4 regions of the Streptomyces sp. NPDC057302 genome follow, and region 3 is predicted to be linked to each of the others. Evidence: riboswitches for the same ligand, from Rfam matches in the RefSeq annotation. Region 3 holds a riboswitch; each other region holds the start of a gene.
What was found. A riboswitch is a leader RNA that binds a small molecule or an ion and turns the genes downstream of it on or off. The one in region 3 is predicted to bind cobalamin.
Positions count from the first base shown of each region.

Region 1: linked by a shared signal. The riboswitch ahead of ACFUPX_RS17630 (prenyltransferase/squalene oxidase repeat-containing protein) and the one ahead of cobN (cobaltochelatase subunit CobN) in region 3 are both predicted to bind cobalamin.
Region 2: linked by a shared signal. The riboswitch ahead of metE (5-methyltetrahydropteroyltriglutamate--homocysteine S-methyltransferase) and the one ahead of cobN (cobaltochelatase subunit CobN) in region 3 are both predicted to bind cobalamin.
Region 4: linked by a shared signal. The riboswitch ahead of ACFUPX_RS36355 (ribonucleoside-diphosphate reductase subunit alpha) and the one ahead of cobN (cobaltochelatase subunit CobN) in region 3 are both predicted to bind cobalamin.

Region 1 is NZ_JBHUZJ010000021.1:59,915-63,922, reverse strand. Features, by position in the region: gene ACFUPX_RS17635 (hypothetical protein) at 1-1,355, opposite strand, end outside; cobalamin riboswitch at 1,504-1,580, opposite strand; cobalamin riboswitch at 1,640-1,792, shown strand; gene ACFUPX_RS17630 (prenyltransferase/squalene oxidase repeat-containing protein) at 1,899-4,008, shown strand, end outside.
Region 2 is NZ_JBHUZJ010000021.1:82,120-86,127, forward strand. Features, by position in the region: gene metE (5-methyltetrahydropteroyltriglutamate--homocysteine S-methyltransferase) at 1-1,891, opposite strand, end outside; cobalamin riboswitch at 2,062-2,280, opposite strand; gene ACFUPX_RS17715 (3-hydroxybutyryl-CoA dehydrogenase) at 2,542-3,411, opposite strand; gene aceB (malate synthase A) at 3,408-4,008, opposite strand, start outside.
Region 3 is NZ_JBHUZJ010000037.1:30,040-34,047, forward strand. Features, by position in the region: gene cobN (cobaltochelatase subunit CobN) at 1-1,361, opposite strand, end outside; cobalamin riboswitch at 1,431-1,583, opposite strand; gene cobG (precorrin-3B synthase) at 1,632-2,942, shown strand; gene ACFUPX_RS24610 (precorrin-8X methylmutase) at 3,014-3,640, shown strand; gene ACFUPX_RS24615 (precorrin-2 C(20)-methyltransferase) at 3,637-4,008, shown strand, end outside.
Region 4 is NZ_JBHUZJ010000081.1:8,251-12,258, forward strand. Features, by position in the region: gene ACFUPX_RS36340 (YbdD/YjiX family protein) at 1-123, shown strand, start outside; gene ACFUPX_RS36345 (DUF3311 domain-containing protein) at 245-514, shown strand; gene mctP (monocarboxylate uptake permease MctP) at 511-2,160, shown strand; cobalamin riboswitch at 2,279-2,416, shown strand; gene ACFUPX_RS36355 (ribonucleoside-diphosphate reductase subunit alpha) at 2,550-4,008, shown strand, end outside.

The sequences.
Region 1 (4,008 bases), on a different contig from region 3:
CTCGCCGCGACGGCGGACGCCCCGTCGACACTCGACTTCCACCCCGAGCCCCCGGAGTTGGCCTTGCCGTTGAGGGCCGTGATCGTGCCGCCTCCGCTGCCGGGAGTGACGGCCGTGATGCAACCCGCCGGCACCGCGGAGCTGCTTGCCGCGTCAACGACCGCCCCGAGGGTGGTCGTTGACGCGGTCGGCGTGAAGGTGACGGAGCAGACCTTGAGCGAGGTGCCGTCGTCCACGGTCAGAGCGAGGTTCGTCTGGGTGCCCGGGGTGAAACCAGTGGTGGCCACCCAACGCGAAGCGCCCACGGTGGCCGGGGCCGGAGGGGCCGATGCGAAGCCGCCACCCACGACGGCACGCAGGCCGTCGATGGAGGCGTAGGCGGATGGAGTGGTGTCGGTGGGCAGGTACTTGAAGCCGCCGCCGGGCTTGAACTGCTGGGCGATGAGGAAGTCCACCGGCGTCTTGCCCGCCCGGGTCAGGAAGTCGCCGGTCTGCGGGTTGATGCCGCAGGCGTTGAGGCCCGATACCGCCCAGCCGTTGGAGTCGGTGTTGGCGCCGAACATGGCGTCGAAGGCGCCGGAGTTGTTGATGAGCTTCGACTTCAGGAAGCTCTTGGCCCTGGTGACGGCGGGGTCGGCGGCGGGGACGCCGGAGACGCACAGGGAGGCCATGGCCGCGCCGGTCATGTCGATGTCGCTGGCGGCGGCGAGCGCGGCGGGATCTCCCTCGGCCTTGCTGAAGTTCCAGCCGCCGTCGTCGTGCTGGTTGGCGCGGACCGTGGCGACCGACTTGTCGAGGAGCGCCTGCGGCACCCGCTGGGCTCCGGCCTGGGTCTTGGCCCCGCCCAGCGAGAGCAGCGCGAAGACCGTGCCGTTGAAGTTGGTGGGCGTGCCCCAGTAACCGGGCGCGGAGTTCTGCCAGTAGGCGTAGGTGTCGGCGATCAGGTTGCGGCTCGCCGACACCCGGGCCGGGTCGATGCCCGCCGAGTAGGCGTTGATGATGCCGCGCTCGTAGTCGGTGACCACCGGCGACGTGCCCGGCCAGCCCGCGGCCGCGAGGTGGTTGCGGTAGACGGTGCGGGCGTTCTTGGTGGCATCGCCGCCGGGTATGACGTCGACGGCCGCCGTTCCTGCCGCGGCGAAGGCTGAGAAGGCCCATTCATTGGAGAGTCCCGCGCCCGCGTAGGAGCCGTCGGCGCCTTGCAGGGATCTGAGGTAGGACACGCCGTTCGTCTTGGATGTGGCTATCTGGGCGGGCGAGGCCGTCGCGGCGGCGGGCAGCGCCGTCAGGGCGAGGGCGGTGAGTGCGGCGGGCAGGGCCAGCAGCGTGCGGCGGGCCGCGTGGGTGGAGGTCATGGCGGGGTGCTCCCGGGAAGAGGGGGCGTCGGCCGCACGTCCCTCCGCCGGTCGGCGCCGAGTACGGGAGTGTACGAAGGGCCAGGCCAGGTGGCACGTGGCCGTCGCCCGAGCGCGTGGTGCGACGTCCTTGCTTGCAGGGCCGGTCGGGCATTCGGGCTTGTTCCGGCCCTCCGGCCGGTCCACACCGCTGCGCGTCAGCTCTGGAGTCGCACCAGATTCCCCCGCTCGGCAGCACGGGACGTTACTCGAACATCACAAGTCCCGCACACCCTTGTCACCTCATTCGTAACTGTGCTCTAATTCGCCCGAATCTAAGCTCAGCCACCAGGGGAAGCCGGTCGAATTCCGGCGCTGACCCGCAACCGTAGGTTCGCCGCGCATCTCAACTGCACGGCGGACGAGCCGGATTACCTGGTCTGGGGACAAGCACTGACGCCGTCGCGGACTACGGCGTGGTACGGACGGTTCCTCTGTGCGGGCTACGGCCCCGGACCGCCGGTCACGCACACCTCTGCCACGGTGAACGTCCAGGGGGCAGTGGTGGGGACCAGCAACAGACCGGGCCGGGGAATACGCGCGAGATGCGTCTCGCTGCTGTGCGCGGCCGCCTTGTCGGTGGGTGGTGGGGCGTTGACGCTGCACCACGCCACTCCCGCGGCCGCCGATCCGATGGCCAACTGCACCCCGTCCAAGGGGGCGGTCGTCGCGGTGGACTTCTCCGACTGGGGTGGTGGCCTCGTCCGCGGCTGCGACGCGAGTCCCACCACCGGCTACGACCTCCTGCACGAAGCCGGCTTCAGTACGGTCGGCACCGAGCACGACGGGCCCGCCTTCATCTGCCGCCTCGGACATGCCGAGTTCGACTCCGGCGGCCAGTACCCGACCAAGGGCGAGGAGGCGTGCAAGCTCACCCCGCCCGCGTCCGCGTACTGGTCGTACTGGATCGCACCACCGGGGCAGGACTACTGGACGTACAGCCCGCTCGGTGCCATGAGCCAGAAGCCCAAGAACGGCGCGGTCGAGGCGTGGGTGTTCGGGCCGACCGACCCGGACGGCGCCGGCGGCGGGCCCTCTTTCACGCCCGCCCAGGTCCGCGCGGGCGGCCAGAGCGATCCCGGTGACACCCCGCCCGACGTCGATCCCGGCGAGGTCGACCTGCCCGCGGCGCAGAAGTGGCTGAAGGGCAGGCTCACCGACGGCGACCACCTGCAGGACGAGGGCGCAGAGGGCCCCAATCTCTACCAGACGGCCCAGACCGCGCTCGCCCTCGCCGCCGCCGGTGGCGGCAGCGGGACGCTCGACAAGATGAAGTCCTATCTCGCCGCGCACAGCGACGAGTTCGCCTACCCGCAGGGCAGCGGCAAAGCGCCGAGCCCCTCGGGGGCCGCGCTGCTCGCTCTGCTCGCCGTGAGCACCGAGGGCGATCCGCGCTCCTTCGGCGGCCATGACCTGGCGGGCGATCTCGCCAAGAGCGCGTGCACCGAAGGCGGCACGTCGGGATGCGTCGCCAAGGGCGACTTCCCGGACGTGGGGGACGTGGAGACGCAGGCACTCGCCGTGCTCGCGCTCCAGCGCGCCGGGGTTCGTCCGCCCGCTGCCGCCGTCGCGCGGGTGGCCACCCATCAGTGCAAGGACGGCGGTTTCAGCCCCACGCTGATCCGCGACGGCGACTCCTGCAACTACAGCGACCCCGCCACCACGCCGTACGCGACGATCGCTCTCCAGCAGGCCGGCGGGCACTCCGAGGCCGTGACCAAGGCCCGCAAGAACCTGCGCGCCGCCCAGCTGCCCAGCGGGGCCTTCGGCGCCTACGCGGGTGTGGCCACCGGTGACGTCAACACCACCGGCAAGTCCGCCCAGGCGCTGCGTCTCCTCGGTGACACGAAGCGCGCGGACGCCGCGGTCTCCTGGCTGTCGCGGCAGCAGACCAAGGCGGGCGGGTTCGGCTCCGACGAAGGCGCGACCGAGCCGGAGATCTACCCGACGTGGAGCGCCGCCTTCGCCGGTGCCCGCACCAGCCTCGCCGCCCTCACCACCAAGCGGCCGGACCCGCCGCAGCCGCCGACCACCGATCCGTCGGACCCGGCCGACCCCTCCGACCCTCCGGGCACGGGCGGCCCGAACCCGCCCTGGGCCAAGGGTGAGGGCCCGGACCTGAAGAAGGGCACGGCCTACCTCACCGCCGGCTCCCGCCTCAAGCAGGGCCACTACTACGAGAACATCGCCGGGACGGGCTTCGCCGACTACGGCCTGACCATCGACGGCGCCTACGCCCTGGCGGCCACCGGCCACGGCAACAACGTGCTGCGCGGCATCGTCGACTTCCTCGACGACAAGGGCAAGGACGCTTCGTCGCCGGGCCGTACCGTCAACGACTGGACAGGTGTGGGTACTTCGCACGCCTCGGGCGGCTCGCTCGGCAAGGTGGCGGTGCTCGCGCAGGCTGTCGGCCGCGACCCGCGCGACTTCGCGGGTCAGGACCTGATCGCGGCGCTCGACAAGGCGGTCTGCAAGGCCCCGAGTCAGGCCCCGGACCGCAGCTGCCCCGCCAAGGGCGCCTACACGTACGCCCCTTCCGTGTTCTCGCAGTCCCTCGGCGTCATCGCCCAGCTGCGCGCCGGGGAGAACACGGCGGCCGCTGCCCCGGCCG
Region 2 (4,008 bases), on a different contig from region 3:
CGGGGTGGTCGGCGGCGCGCAGCGGCAGGGTCTCGCGCAGCGCGGGCTCGTCGACCTGGATGACCGAAGTGCCAGCCGTCTCCAGGTCGTTGACCTCGTCGCGCAGGGCGAGGGCGACCTGGCGTGCCGTGTCGCCGAGCGGCTGGTCGTCGCGGACGAAGGACCAGGCGAGCATGGTGACCGGACCGGTGAGCATGCCCTTGACGGGGCGGTCGGTGAGTGAGTTGGCGTACGAGGTCCAGCGCACCGTCATCGGCTCGGGCCGGGAGATGTCGCCGGCCAGGACCGGCGGGCGCACATAGCGGGTGCCGTACGACTGGACCCAGCCGTGCTGCGTGGCCAGGTAGCCGGTGAGCTGTTCGGCGAAGTACTGCACCATGTCGTTGCGTTCGGGCTCGCCGTGCACCAGGACGTCGATGCCGGCCTTCTCCTGGAAGGCGAGGACCTCGCGGATCTCGTTCTTGATGCGCTCCTCGTAGCCGGTCGTGTCGATGCGCCCGGCGCGCAAGTCGGCCCGCGCCGTGCGCAGTTCGGTGGTCTGTGGGAAGGATCCGATGGTTGTTGTGGGCAGCTGCGGCAGGCCGAGCCGGGTCCGCTGGGCCGCCGCACGCTCCGGGTAGGCGTGCGCGCGGCGGGCGTCGGCGTCGGTGACGGCGGCGACGCGGGAGCGCACGGCGGGGTCGTGGGTGAGGGCGGATCCCGTGCGGGACGCCAGATCGGCGCGGTTGGCGGAGAGTTCGGCCGTGATGGCGCCCGTGCCCTGGGCCAGGCCGCGGGCGAGCGTGGCGATCTCGGCGGTCTTCTGGTGGGCGAAGGCCAGCCAGCGGGCGATCTGCGGGTCGATGTCCCGTTCGGCGGTGGCGTCGAGCGGGACGTGCAGGAGGGAGCAGGACGCGGAGACGTCGACCCGGTCGGCGAGGCCGAGGAGCGTGCCCAGCGTGGACAGGGACTTCTCCAGGTCGTTGATCCAGATGTTGCGGCCGTTGACGACGCCCGCGACCAGACGCTTGCCGGGCAGTCCGCCGACGGCGGCGAGGTCCTGGAGCTGGCTCGCGGCGGCCTCGGTGAAGTCCAGCGCGAGGCCGTCGACCGGCGCCTTGGCGAGGACGGGGAGGGCCTCGCCGAGCCTGCCGAAGTAGGAGCCGACGAGGAGCTTGGGGCGGTCGGTGAGGGCTCCCAGGTCGCGGTAGGCGCGGGCGGCGGCGTTGAGCTCGGCCGGGGTGCGGTCCTGGACCAGGGCGGGCTCGTCGAGCTGCACCCACTCGGCGCCCGCGGCGCGCAGGTCGGCGAGGACCTCGGCGTACACGGGCAGCAGACGGTCAAGGAGGGTGAGCGGCTCGAAGTCGGCGGCCACGCCGGGCGCGGGCTTGGCGAGCAGCAGATAGGTGACCGGGCCGACGAGGACCGGGCGCGCCGCGAGGCCGAGCGCGATGGCCTCCTTCAACTCGCCCACCTGCTTGGCGGGGTCGGCGGTGAAGACGGTGTCGGGGCCGAGTTCCGGTACGAGGTAGTGGTAGTTCGTGTCGAACCACTTGGTCATTTCGAGCGGCGCCACGTCCTGGGTGCCGCGGGCCATCGCGAAATAGCCGTCGAGCGCGTCGGTGTCGACGGCCTCGCGGTGCCGCCGGGGGATGGCGCCGACCATGACGCTGGTGTCCAGGACGTGGTCGTAGTACGAGAAGTCACCGGTCGGCACCTCATGGATGCCTGCGGCGGCCAGGTGCTGCCAGGTGGACCGGCGCAGCTGCGCCGCGGTGTCCCGGAGGGCGTCGGCGCTGACGCGGCCCTTCCAGTACCCCTCGACGGCCTTCTTCAGTTCCCGGTTCGGGCCCTGGCGGGGGTAGCCGTACACGGTGGCGCGTGCTGCCGCGGCTGCGGACTTCGATGTCACGGAAATCTCCTTCGCGAGATGACTCCTTGAGATCCCGGGGACGGGACACGGACGCGAAGGGGTGACGAATCCGGCGGACCGAACACGCGCCGTCGGCGCGGTGCTGCGGTACTCCACCTGATCTGTACGCCGACCCGCCCACGAGGTCACCGGGATGTCCGCACGTGAGGGGTCACGTACGGGCAACGGGCAGGTCTTCGGACTCGCGGGCACACCTGCCGAAACAGGTTCCTACTGGCCGTCGCTTCCCGGATCCGCGCTCGGATCCAGTGCGTATGACGGCGGTCGTTCCCACTTACCGCTGCGGGGCAGTCCCGGATTCCCACCGGGTTCCCTCTTGCGACGCGTCTGCCTGGCGGACAGGGCGAACCAGCTGCACTGGTCAGGCTAAGGGGTGGTCGGCTTCTTGGGCAGTACTGATCACATTCCGGACCGTGAGGTGAGACACGGACCCCGGCCCGACCCCGGCCCGACCCCGGCCCGCACCCGGCCCGACCCCGGCCCGCACCCGGCCCGACCCCGGCCCGCACCCGGCCCGACCCCGGCCCGGGGCAACGCGTGCGGGGGCGCGGAACGGATCACCAGTCCGTTCCGCGCCCCCGCTCACAGCAGCCGCGGGCCCCTCAGCCCCGGCGGCGGACCCGGGCCCCTCAGCCCCGGTCGTAGGTGTGGAACCCGCGGCCGCTCTTGCGTCCCAGCAGCCCTGCCTCCACCATGCGCCGGAGCAGCGGCGGCGGCGCGTACAGGGGTTCCTTGAACTCTTCGTAGAGCGACGCGGAGATGGAGGCGACCGTGTCCAGGCCGATCAGGTCCGCCAGCTTCAGCGGCCCCATCGGGTGCGCGCAGCCCAGCTCCATGCCCGCGTCGACGTCGGCGGCCGTCGCGAAGCCCGACTCCGTCATCCGGATCGCGGAGAGGAGGTAGGGCACGAGCAGCGCGTTGACGACGAAGCCCGCCCTGTCCTTGGACCGGACGACCGTCTTGCCCAGGCCGTGCGTGGCGAACTCCTCGACGGCGGCGACGGTCCGCGCCGCCGTGTGCAGCGAGGAGACGATCTCGACCAGCGGAAGGACGGGAACGGGGTTGAAGAAGTGCAGCCCGACGACACGGTCGGCACGCCGGGTCGCCATGCCCAGACGCATGACCGGGAGGGAGGAGGTGTTGGTGGCCAGGATCGCGTCGGGGTCCTCGACGATCTTGTCGAGGGCGGCGAAGACCTCCGTCTTCGCCGCGCTGTCCTCGACGACCGCCTCGACGACGAGCTGGCGGTCGGCCAGGTCGTCGAGGCTGCCGGTGAAGACCATCCGGGCCAGTGCGTCCTCGGCGCCGATGCGGTCCAACTTGCCCCGCTGTACAGCACGTTCGAGCGAGACGGCGACCCGCTCGCGGGCGGCGCGGGCCGCGAGGGCGTCGGCTTCGCAGACGACGGTGTCCAGACCGGCGCGGGCACACACCTCGGCGATCCCGGCGCCCATCTGGCCGCCGCCCACCACACCGACCCGGCGAATGGCTGTGGTCATGACTGTCCCTCCGGGCGGTGCGCGAGGTGGCGGGCATAGGCATCCGTGGTGAAGAAAGCGGGCAACTCCCGTGCCAGGGCGTTGCGTTCGAAGAGCTCGCGGATCTCGTCGAGGGGCGCCCACGGATACTCCGCGCCCAGGGCGGCGAGCTCGTCCTCCACCAGGTCCAGGACGGTCCCGCGCTCGACGACCCGGTGGCGCAGCCACTGCCAGATCTGCACCCGGGCGATCTCGGCGGTGGCGGCGTCCTCCATGAGGCCGTACAGGGCGACGGCTCCCTGCCCGTGCAGCCAGGCGGCGAAGTAGCGCAGGGCGACGGCGATGTTGGTGCGAACGCCCTCCGGCGAGGGCGGGGCGCTGATGCGGCGCACGGAGAGCAGCTGCGCCGCGCTCACCTTTACGTCCTCGCGCGTGCGGTCGATCTGATGCGGGCGGCTGTCGAGCACACCGTCGAACACCGCGCGGCATACGGGGACGAGCGCGGGATGGGCCACCCAGGAGCCGTCGAAGCCGTCCTCGGCCTCGCGTTCCTTGTCGAGCCGCACCGTGGCGAGGGCCGCCTGGTGGGCGGCCGGGTCCTTGCCGGGCACATGGGCG
Region 3 (4,008 bases):
TCAGGGTTGCTCGACCGGTCCACGAACATCTCGCCGGGGGCGGGGCCCCAGTGCTGCTCCACGGACTCGCGCAGCTCGGCGGGAAGCGTGGCGAACCAGCGGCGGTAGTCGGCCGCCGGGATGCGGACGGGGTTGCGGGCCAGCTGCTCCTCGGTGAGCCACTCCTGGTCGTGGCCGCCCGCCTCGATCAGCGCGTAGATCAGCTCGTCGCCGTCACCCGAGGCGAGGCCTGGCACCTCCTCCGTACCGAAGTCGTATCCCTCGGCCTGGAGTCGGCGCAACAGGGAGACGGCGCTCGCGGGGGTGTCGAGGCCGACCGCGTTGCCGATCCGGGAGTGCTTGGTCGGGTAGGCGGACAGGACAAGGGCGATGCGCTTGTCGGCGGCCGGGATGTGGCGAAGGCGCGCGTGCCGCACGGCGATGCCGGCCACGCGGGCGGCGCGCTCGGCGTCGGCGACGTACGCGGGAAGTCCGTCCTCGTCGATCTCCTTGAAGGAGAACGGCACCGTGATCAGGCGGCCGTCGAACTCGGGGACCGCGATCTGGCTCGCCGCGTCCAGCGGCGACACGCCCTCGTCGTTGTCCTCCCAGTCGGTGCGCGAGCTGGTGAGGCAGAGCGCCTGGAGGATGGGTACGTCGAGTCCGGTGAGGGCTCCGGCGTCCCAGGACTCGTCGTCACCGCCCGCAGAGGCCTCGGCGGGCCGCGTGCCGCCCGCCGCGAGGACCGTGGTCACGATCGCGTCGGCGGCGCGCAGTTCATCGATGAGTTCGGGTTCGGGGGTGCGCAGCGAGGCGACGTACAGCGGCAGCGGGCGCGCGCCCGCGTCCTCGACCGCGCGGCACAGGCTGTCGATGAAGGCGGTGTTGCCGCTCATGTGGTGGGCGCGGTAGTAGAGCACCGCGACGGTCGGTCCCTCGACCTGGCGTGCGGTGCGCTCCAGCGGGCCCCACGAGGGCGCGGGGGCGGGCGGCTCGAAGCCGTGGCCGGTGAGCAGGACGGTGTCGGAGAGGAACCGGGCCAGCTGCTCCAGGTTGCCGGGGCCGCCGTGGGCCAGGTAGGCGTGGGCCTCGGCCGCGATGCCGATCGGCACGGTGGACGCGGCCATCAGCTGGGCGTCGGGGGCCTGTTCGCCGGTGAGGACGACCACGGGCCGTCCGGTCGCCACGACTTGGTCGAGGCCGTCCTGCCAGGCGCGCACGCCGCCGAGGAGGCGTACGACGACCAGGTCGGTGCCGTCCAGGAGCTGCGGAAGGTCCTCGAGCGGGAGCCGGGAGGGGTTCGCGTAGCGGTAGTCGACCGGGCCGGCGGCGGCGCGGGCGCTGAGCAGGTCGGTGTCGGACGTCGACAGGAGCAGGATCATGCGGCGTCGGGCCTTCCTCGGGGTGTCCACGCCCCGGGTGGTGTCGATGGCGTCTTCCCCTGCTCGAGCGGACGAGAGCTCGGGGAAGGGAGTTCCTGACTCACCCGGCATGCGCACCGGGCTCACAGTGGCGGGACCGCGCCGGAATCGCACCGGGCTTCCTCCCCTTGTCGCCGTCTGTGGCGACGACGGGCCGGCTGGCCCGTCACCAGGAATACTAAGGGCCGATCATCTGCTGGGGGGCAGGCGGACCTGGTGCGATGGGTCGGTATGCTCGCCGCCATGCCCCCATCGGTCCCCCAGCCCGCGCTCTCGGGAGACGAGTCTGCCCGCGGCCGCGGCGACGCATGCCCCGGGACGCTGCGGCTGCACCGGGCGGACGACGGGGCCCTGGCCCGCGTCCGGGTCCCCGGCGGTCTGCTGAGCGTCGGGCAGGCGGACGTACTGCGGGATGTGGCCCAGCGTCTTGGAGACGGGGAGTTGCATCTCACATCGCGGGGCAATGTGCAGCTGCGCGGGCTGCGTGCGGACCGCGGGAGCGAACTGGCCCGCATGCTTGCCGAATCGGGGCTTTTGCCCTCGGAACGTCATGAGCGGGTGCGCAATGTGGTGGCCTCTCCGCTCTCGGGTCTCGACGGTCTGGGCGAGCGGGACATCCGTCCGTGGCCGGCCGTCCTGGACGAGCTGCTGTGCGCCAGCGACCGGGCCACCGCCCTGTCCGGCAGGTTCTTGTTCGCCCTCGACGACGGCCGCGGCGACGTGGCGGCCCTCGGCGGCGACGTGACCCTGACGGCGCGGGGCGAGGACCAGGCCCTGCTGCGGATCGGTCCGGCGGACGACGCCGTCCTGATCCCTGCCGCGCGGGCACCACAAGCCGCGCTCATCGCGGCCGAGGCCTTCCTGGAGCAGGCGCCCGACGCGAGTTCCTGGCGGGTGACGGATCTGCCCGGCGGCGTCGGCCCCCTCCTGGACGCGGTCCAGCTCCGCCTGCGGCAGGCCGGTTTCGCCCCCACCCGCATCACCGTTCCGCTTCCCCAGGACGCGGCCGGGCCCGCCCTCGGCGTCGTGCCCGGCCCCCGCGACACGGCCGCGCTGTCCGTCGGCCTGCCGCTGGGCAGTGTCGGCGCGGCCCAGTGGACGGCACTGGCGGACATCGCCCGCCACCACGGCAGCGGCGAGCTGCGGCTGACCCCCTGGCGCGGAGTCGTCCTGCCGGGAGTCGGGCGGACAGCGGCCGCTCAACTCCTGGCGGATCTCGGGGCCCTCGGCCTCATCACCGCGTCCGACTCCCCCTGGACCGGCGTGGGGGCCTGCATCGGCAGGCCCGGCTGCGCCAAGGCCCTGGACGACGTACGCGGCACGGCGCAAGCGGCGTTGGGGCCCGTCGGGGCGCTGCCCGTGTACTGGTCCGGGTGCGAGCGCCGGTGCGGACATCCCCACGGGGAGTGGATCGACGTCGTCGCCACTCCCGAGGGACACCAGATCTCCCGCGTACACGGCGGGAAACGGGACGCTCCGGCGAGCATCCCCGGCAGCCCCGGCGCGGCGCTGGCCGCCGCTGTGGCCGCGGCCCGCGGCTGACTACGCATGAACACATGAACAACCCTGCAACACTTGACCGTCCCCTGCCCTATCAAGAGAGCGAACGCACTGTGCATCAGTACGAGAAGGACGGACCGGCGATCTACCGCCAGTCCTTCGCCACGATCCGCGCGGAGGCGGATCTGTCGGGCCTGCCCGCCGACGTGAGCCAGGTCGCGGTCCGCATGATCCACGCCTGCGGCATGGTCGACCTCGTACGCGACCTCGCTTTCACCCCGGACGTGGTCGCCCGCGCCCGCGAGGCCCTGCGCGCCGGCGCGCCCATCCTGTGCGACGTGGCCATGGTCGCCAGCGGCGTCACCCGCAAGCGGCTGCCCGCCGACAACGACGTGGTGTGCACCCTGTCCGACCCGGCGGTCCCCGATCTCGCGGCGAAGCTCGGCACCACCCGCAGCGCCGCCGCCCTGGAACTCTGGCGCGATCGCATGGAAGGCGCGGTGATAGCCGTCGGCAACGCGCCCACCGCGCTGTTCCGCCTGCTCGAAATGATCGAGGAGGGGGCGCCGCGCCCCGCCGCCGTCATCGGTGTGCCGGTCGGCTTCGTCGGCGCCATGGAGTCCAAGGACGCCCTGGCCGCGCACCCCTCCGGCCTGGAACACATGATCGTGCGGGGCCGCCGGGGCGGAAGCGCCATCGCGGCAGCCGCACTCAACGCGATCGCCAGCGAGGAAGAATGAGCGTGAGCGAGCACAAGACGGGCCGTCTCTACGGTGTCGGCCTCGGGCCCGGCGATCCGGCCCTCATGACCCTGCGGGCGGTGCAGGTCATCGCCGAGGCCGATGTCGTCGCCTATCACAGCGCCCGGCACGGCCGGTCGATCGCGCGGTCCATCGCGGCCGAGCACCTGCGCGCCGACCACATCGAGGAAGCGCTGGTCTACCCCCTCACCACGGAGACCACCGACCATCCCGGCGGCTACCGCGGCGCGATGGAGGACTTCTACACCGAGGCCGCGGCCCGCCTGGCGGTGCACCTCGACGCGGGACGCACGGTGGCCGTCCTCGCCGAGGGCGATCCGCTCTTCTACGGCTCGTACATGCACATG
Region 4 (4,008 bases), on a different contig from region 3:
CGTTATGTCGCGCACACGCGCAAGACGCATCCCGGGGCATCCGTGCCCTCCCGGAGGGAGTTCGAGCGAATGCGGACGGACCGGCAGGAGTCCGACCCCCGACAGGGGTTCCGCTGCTGCTGAGCAGGTACGACGAGGGCATCGCGACCCGTCCGGTATCCGGACGGGGGTTCCATAGATCAATCCTCTCGCCTAGATTTCCCGCACGTTAAAGGTGGGATAAGCGAGGGAGCGGAGCCGCGAAGTGTCAGATGCGCCTGAAGTGAGCAGACCGGTGATCACGCCGGTCCGCGTGGTCATTGCCCTCTGTCTCGTCGCGCCGTTCGTGGCGATGCTCTGGGTGGGCTCCTACGCGAAGGTCGAACCGACCTTCATCGGCATCCCGTTCTTCTACTGGTACCAGATGCTGTGGGTGCTCATATCCACCGTTCTCACCATGATCGCCTACAAACTGTGGCAGCGTGACCAGCGCGCCCGCAAGGCCGAGCAGGCCCAGGGGGGTGCGACCCGATGAACGAGCTCGCAGCGGACACGGGCGGCGTCAACGGCATCGCCCTCGCCGTCTTCATCTTCTTCTTCGCCGCCGTCACGGCGATGGGCTTCCTGGCCGCGCGCTGGCGCAAGGCCGAGACCGAGAGCCTGGACGAATGGGGCCTGGGAGGCCGCTCGTTCGGCACCTGGGTCACGTGGTTCCTGCTCGGCGGCGACCTCTACACCGCGTACACCTTCGTCGCCGTCCCGGCGGCGATCTACGCGGCGGGCGCGGCCGGCTTCTTCGCGGTGCCGTACACGATCCTCGTCTACCCGCTGATCTTCACCTTCCTGCCGCGCCTGTGGTCGGTCTCGCACAAGCACGGGTACGTGACGACCTCGGACTTCGTGCGCGGGCGCTTCGGCTCCAAGGGGCTCTCGCTCGCCGTCGCGGTCACCGGCATCCTCGCCACGATGCCGTACATCGCGCTCCAACTGGTCGGCATCCAGGCCGTGCTCGACGTCATGGGCGTCGGCGGCGGTCCGGACACCAACTGGTTCGTCAAGGACCTGCCGCTCCTGATCGCGTTCGCGGTGCTCGCCGCGTACACGTACTCGTCGGGTCTGCGCGCCCCCGCGCTGATCGCGTTCGTGAAGGACGGTCTGATCTACCTCGTGATCGCCGTCGCGATCATCTACATCCCGATCAAGCTCGGCGGCTTCGACGAGATCTTCCAGGCGGCGAACGACAAGTTCTCGTCGGCGAACGAGGCGGCGGGCAAGCCCGTCGCGGGCCTCGCGCCGGGCCACACGGGGCAGTGGACCTACGCCACGCTCGCGCTCGGCTCCGCGCTCGCGCTGTTCATGTACCCGCACTCGATCACGGCGACGCTCTCCTCCAAGAGCCGCAACGTGATCCGCCGCAACACCACGATCCTGCCGCTCTACTCGCTGATGCTGGGCCTGCTGGCGCTGCTCGGCTTCATGGCGATCGCGGCCGGGGTCAAGGTGGAGAACGGGCAGCTGGCGATCCCGCAGCTGTTCGAGACGATGTTCCCGGACTGGTTCACCGGCGTCGCGTTCGCGGCGATCGGCATCGGCGCGCTCGTACCGGCCGCCATCATGTCGATCGCGGCAGCGAATCTCTTCACCAGGAACATCTACAAGGACTTCCTCAAGCCGGACGCGACACCCGCACAGGAGATGAAGATCTCCAAGCTGGTCTCGCTCCTGGTGAAGGTCGGCGCGCTGGCCTTCGTCCTCACCATGGACAAGACGGTCGCGATCAACTTCCAGCTCCTGGGCGGCATCTGGATCCTGCAGACCATGCCCGCACTGGTCGGCGGCCTGTTCACGCGGTGGTTCCACCGGTGGGCGCTGCTCGCGGGCTGGGCGGTCGGCATGGTCTACGGAACGGTCGCCGCGTACGGGGTCGCCTCGCCGACGCAGAAGCACTTCGGCGGCTCGTCCGACGAGATCCCCGGCATCGGCGAGATCGGCTACATCGGCCTCACGGCGTTCGTCCTGAACGTGGTGGTCACCGTGGTCATGACGTTCGTCCTGCGCGCCGTGAAGGCCCCTGACGGCATCGACGAGACCTCTCCCGGGGACTACACCGCGGACGCGGGCGACCCGGGCGTCGTGGAGGACCTGCCGCCGGCCACGGTGGGGGCGCCGGGCGGGCACTGACCCTTCCGCCACGTACGTCCCGCTACGTACGCCACACGGGCCGCCGGAGGAATCCGGCGGCCCGTTCTCATGCACTGCGACGCACCCCGACACAAGATATGGGGCTGCCACTCAGAGCCAGCACAAGATGTATGCTCGTGCTCGCTGTCGCCGCAGGGGAATCCGGTGCAAGTCCGGAACTGTCCCGCAACGGTGTATGAGTACGCATTTGTCGTGCTCTCTAGTCCGAAGACCTGTCGGCAGCGCGCCCGTTCCGACCGGTCCGGGTGCCAACGACGTCCGGGCCTCGTGGAATGGGCTGGTGGACGCGGAGCGCAGCCCTGCCCTGGGCGCCCCCGTGTGTCACTCCTCCCCTCCCCGAGGCTCCGAGCCGAGCGAGGGAGTGCTCCGTGACCATCGCGCCAGCCGAACCTGCGTCAGCGCAGACCACCGACGGTCAGCAGACCGCCGACGGCCCAGGAACCGCGCTGCTGCGTACCCTGACCGACCTCACCGCCGACCTCCCCGACGCCGACCCCGGCAGAGTCGCGGCCGCCGCGCTGCGTGGCCGCTCGGCCAGGGGGGACGCAGAGAGCACAGCGGAGCTGCGGGAGCTGGCGACCGAGGCCGCCGCGGGGCTCATCTCCGAGGACCCGACGTACTCGCAGCTCGCGGCCAGGCTCCTCAGCCTCAGCATCCGTGACGAGGCCGCGTCGCAGGGCGTGCGCTCCTTCTCCGACTCGGTCGCCGTGGGGCACCGCGAGGGCCTGATCGCGGACCGCACCGCCGCGTTCGTCGTCGACCACGCCGAACACCTGGACGCTCTCGTCCAGGACGCCCTCCAGGACGGCGCGGACTTCCGCTTCGGCTACTTCGGCCTGCGCACCCTGCACAGCCGCTATCTGCTTCGCCACCCGATCACCCGGCAGGTCATCGAGACCCCGCAGCACTTCATGCTGCGCGTCGCGAGCGGCCTGGCGGAGGACGGGAGCCTGCGCGCGGTGGACGAAGTCGCCTCCCTGTACCGCCTGATGAGCCGCCTGGACTACCTGCCGTCCTCGCCGACGCTCTTCAACTCCGGCACCCGGCACCCGCAGATGTCCTCCTGCTACCTCCTCGACTCCCCGCTGGACGAGCTGGACTCCATCTACGACCGCTACCACCAGGTCGCGCGCCTCTCCAAGCACGCGGGCGGCATCGGCCTCTCGTACTCCCGCATCCGCGCCCGCGGTTCGCTGATCCGCGGCACGAACGGCCACTCCAACGGCATCGTGCCGTTCCTCAAGACCCTGGACGCCTCCGTCGCCGCCGTGAACCAGGGCGGCCGGCGCAAGGGCGCCGCCGCGGTCTACCTGGAGACGTGGCACTCCGACATCGAGGAGTTCCTGGAGCTGCGCGACAACACGGGCGAGGACCAGCGGCGCACGCACAATCTCAACCTCGCGCACTGGATCCCGGACGAGTTCATGCGCCGGGTCGCCGCGAGCCAGGACTGGTCGCTGTTCTCCCCCGCCGACGTGCCCGAGCTCGTCGACCTGTGGGGCGACGAGTTCGACGCCGCGTACCGCAAGGCCGAGGCCGCCGGGCTCGCCCGCAAGACCATCCCGGCCCGCGACCTGTACGGCCGCATGATGCGCACCCTGGCGCAGACCGGCAACGGCTGGATGACGTTCAAGGACGCCGCCAACCGCACCGCCAACCAGACGGCGGAGCCCGGCCACACGGTCCACTCCTCCAACCTCTGCACGGAGATCCTGGAGGTGACGGACGACGGGGAGACGGCCGTCTGCAACCTGGGTTCGGTGAACCTCGGCGCCTTCGTGGACACCGCCGCGGGTGACATCGACTGGGAGCGGCTCGACGAGACCG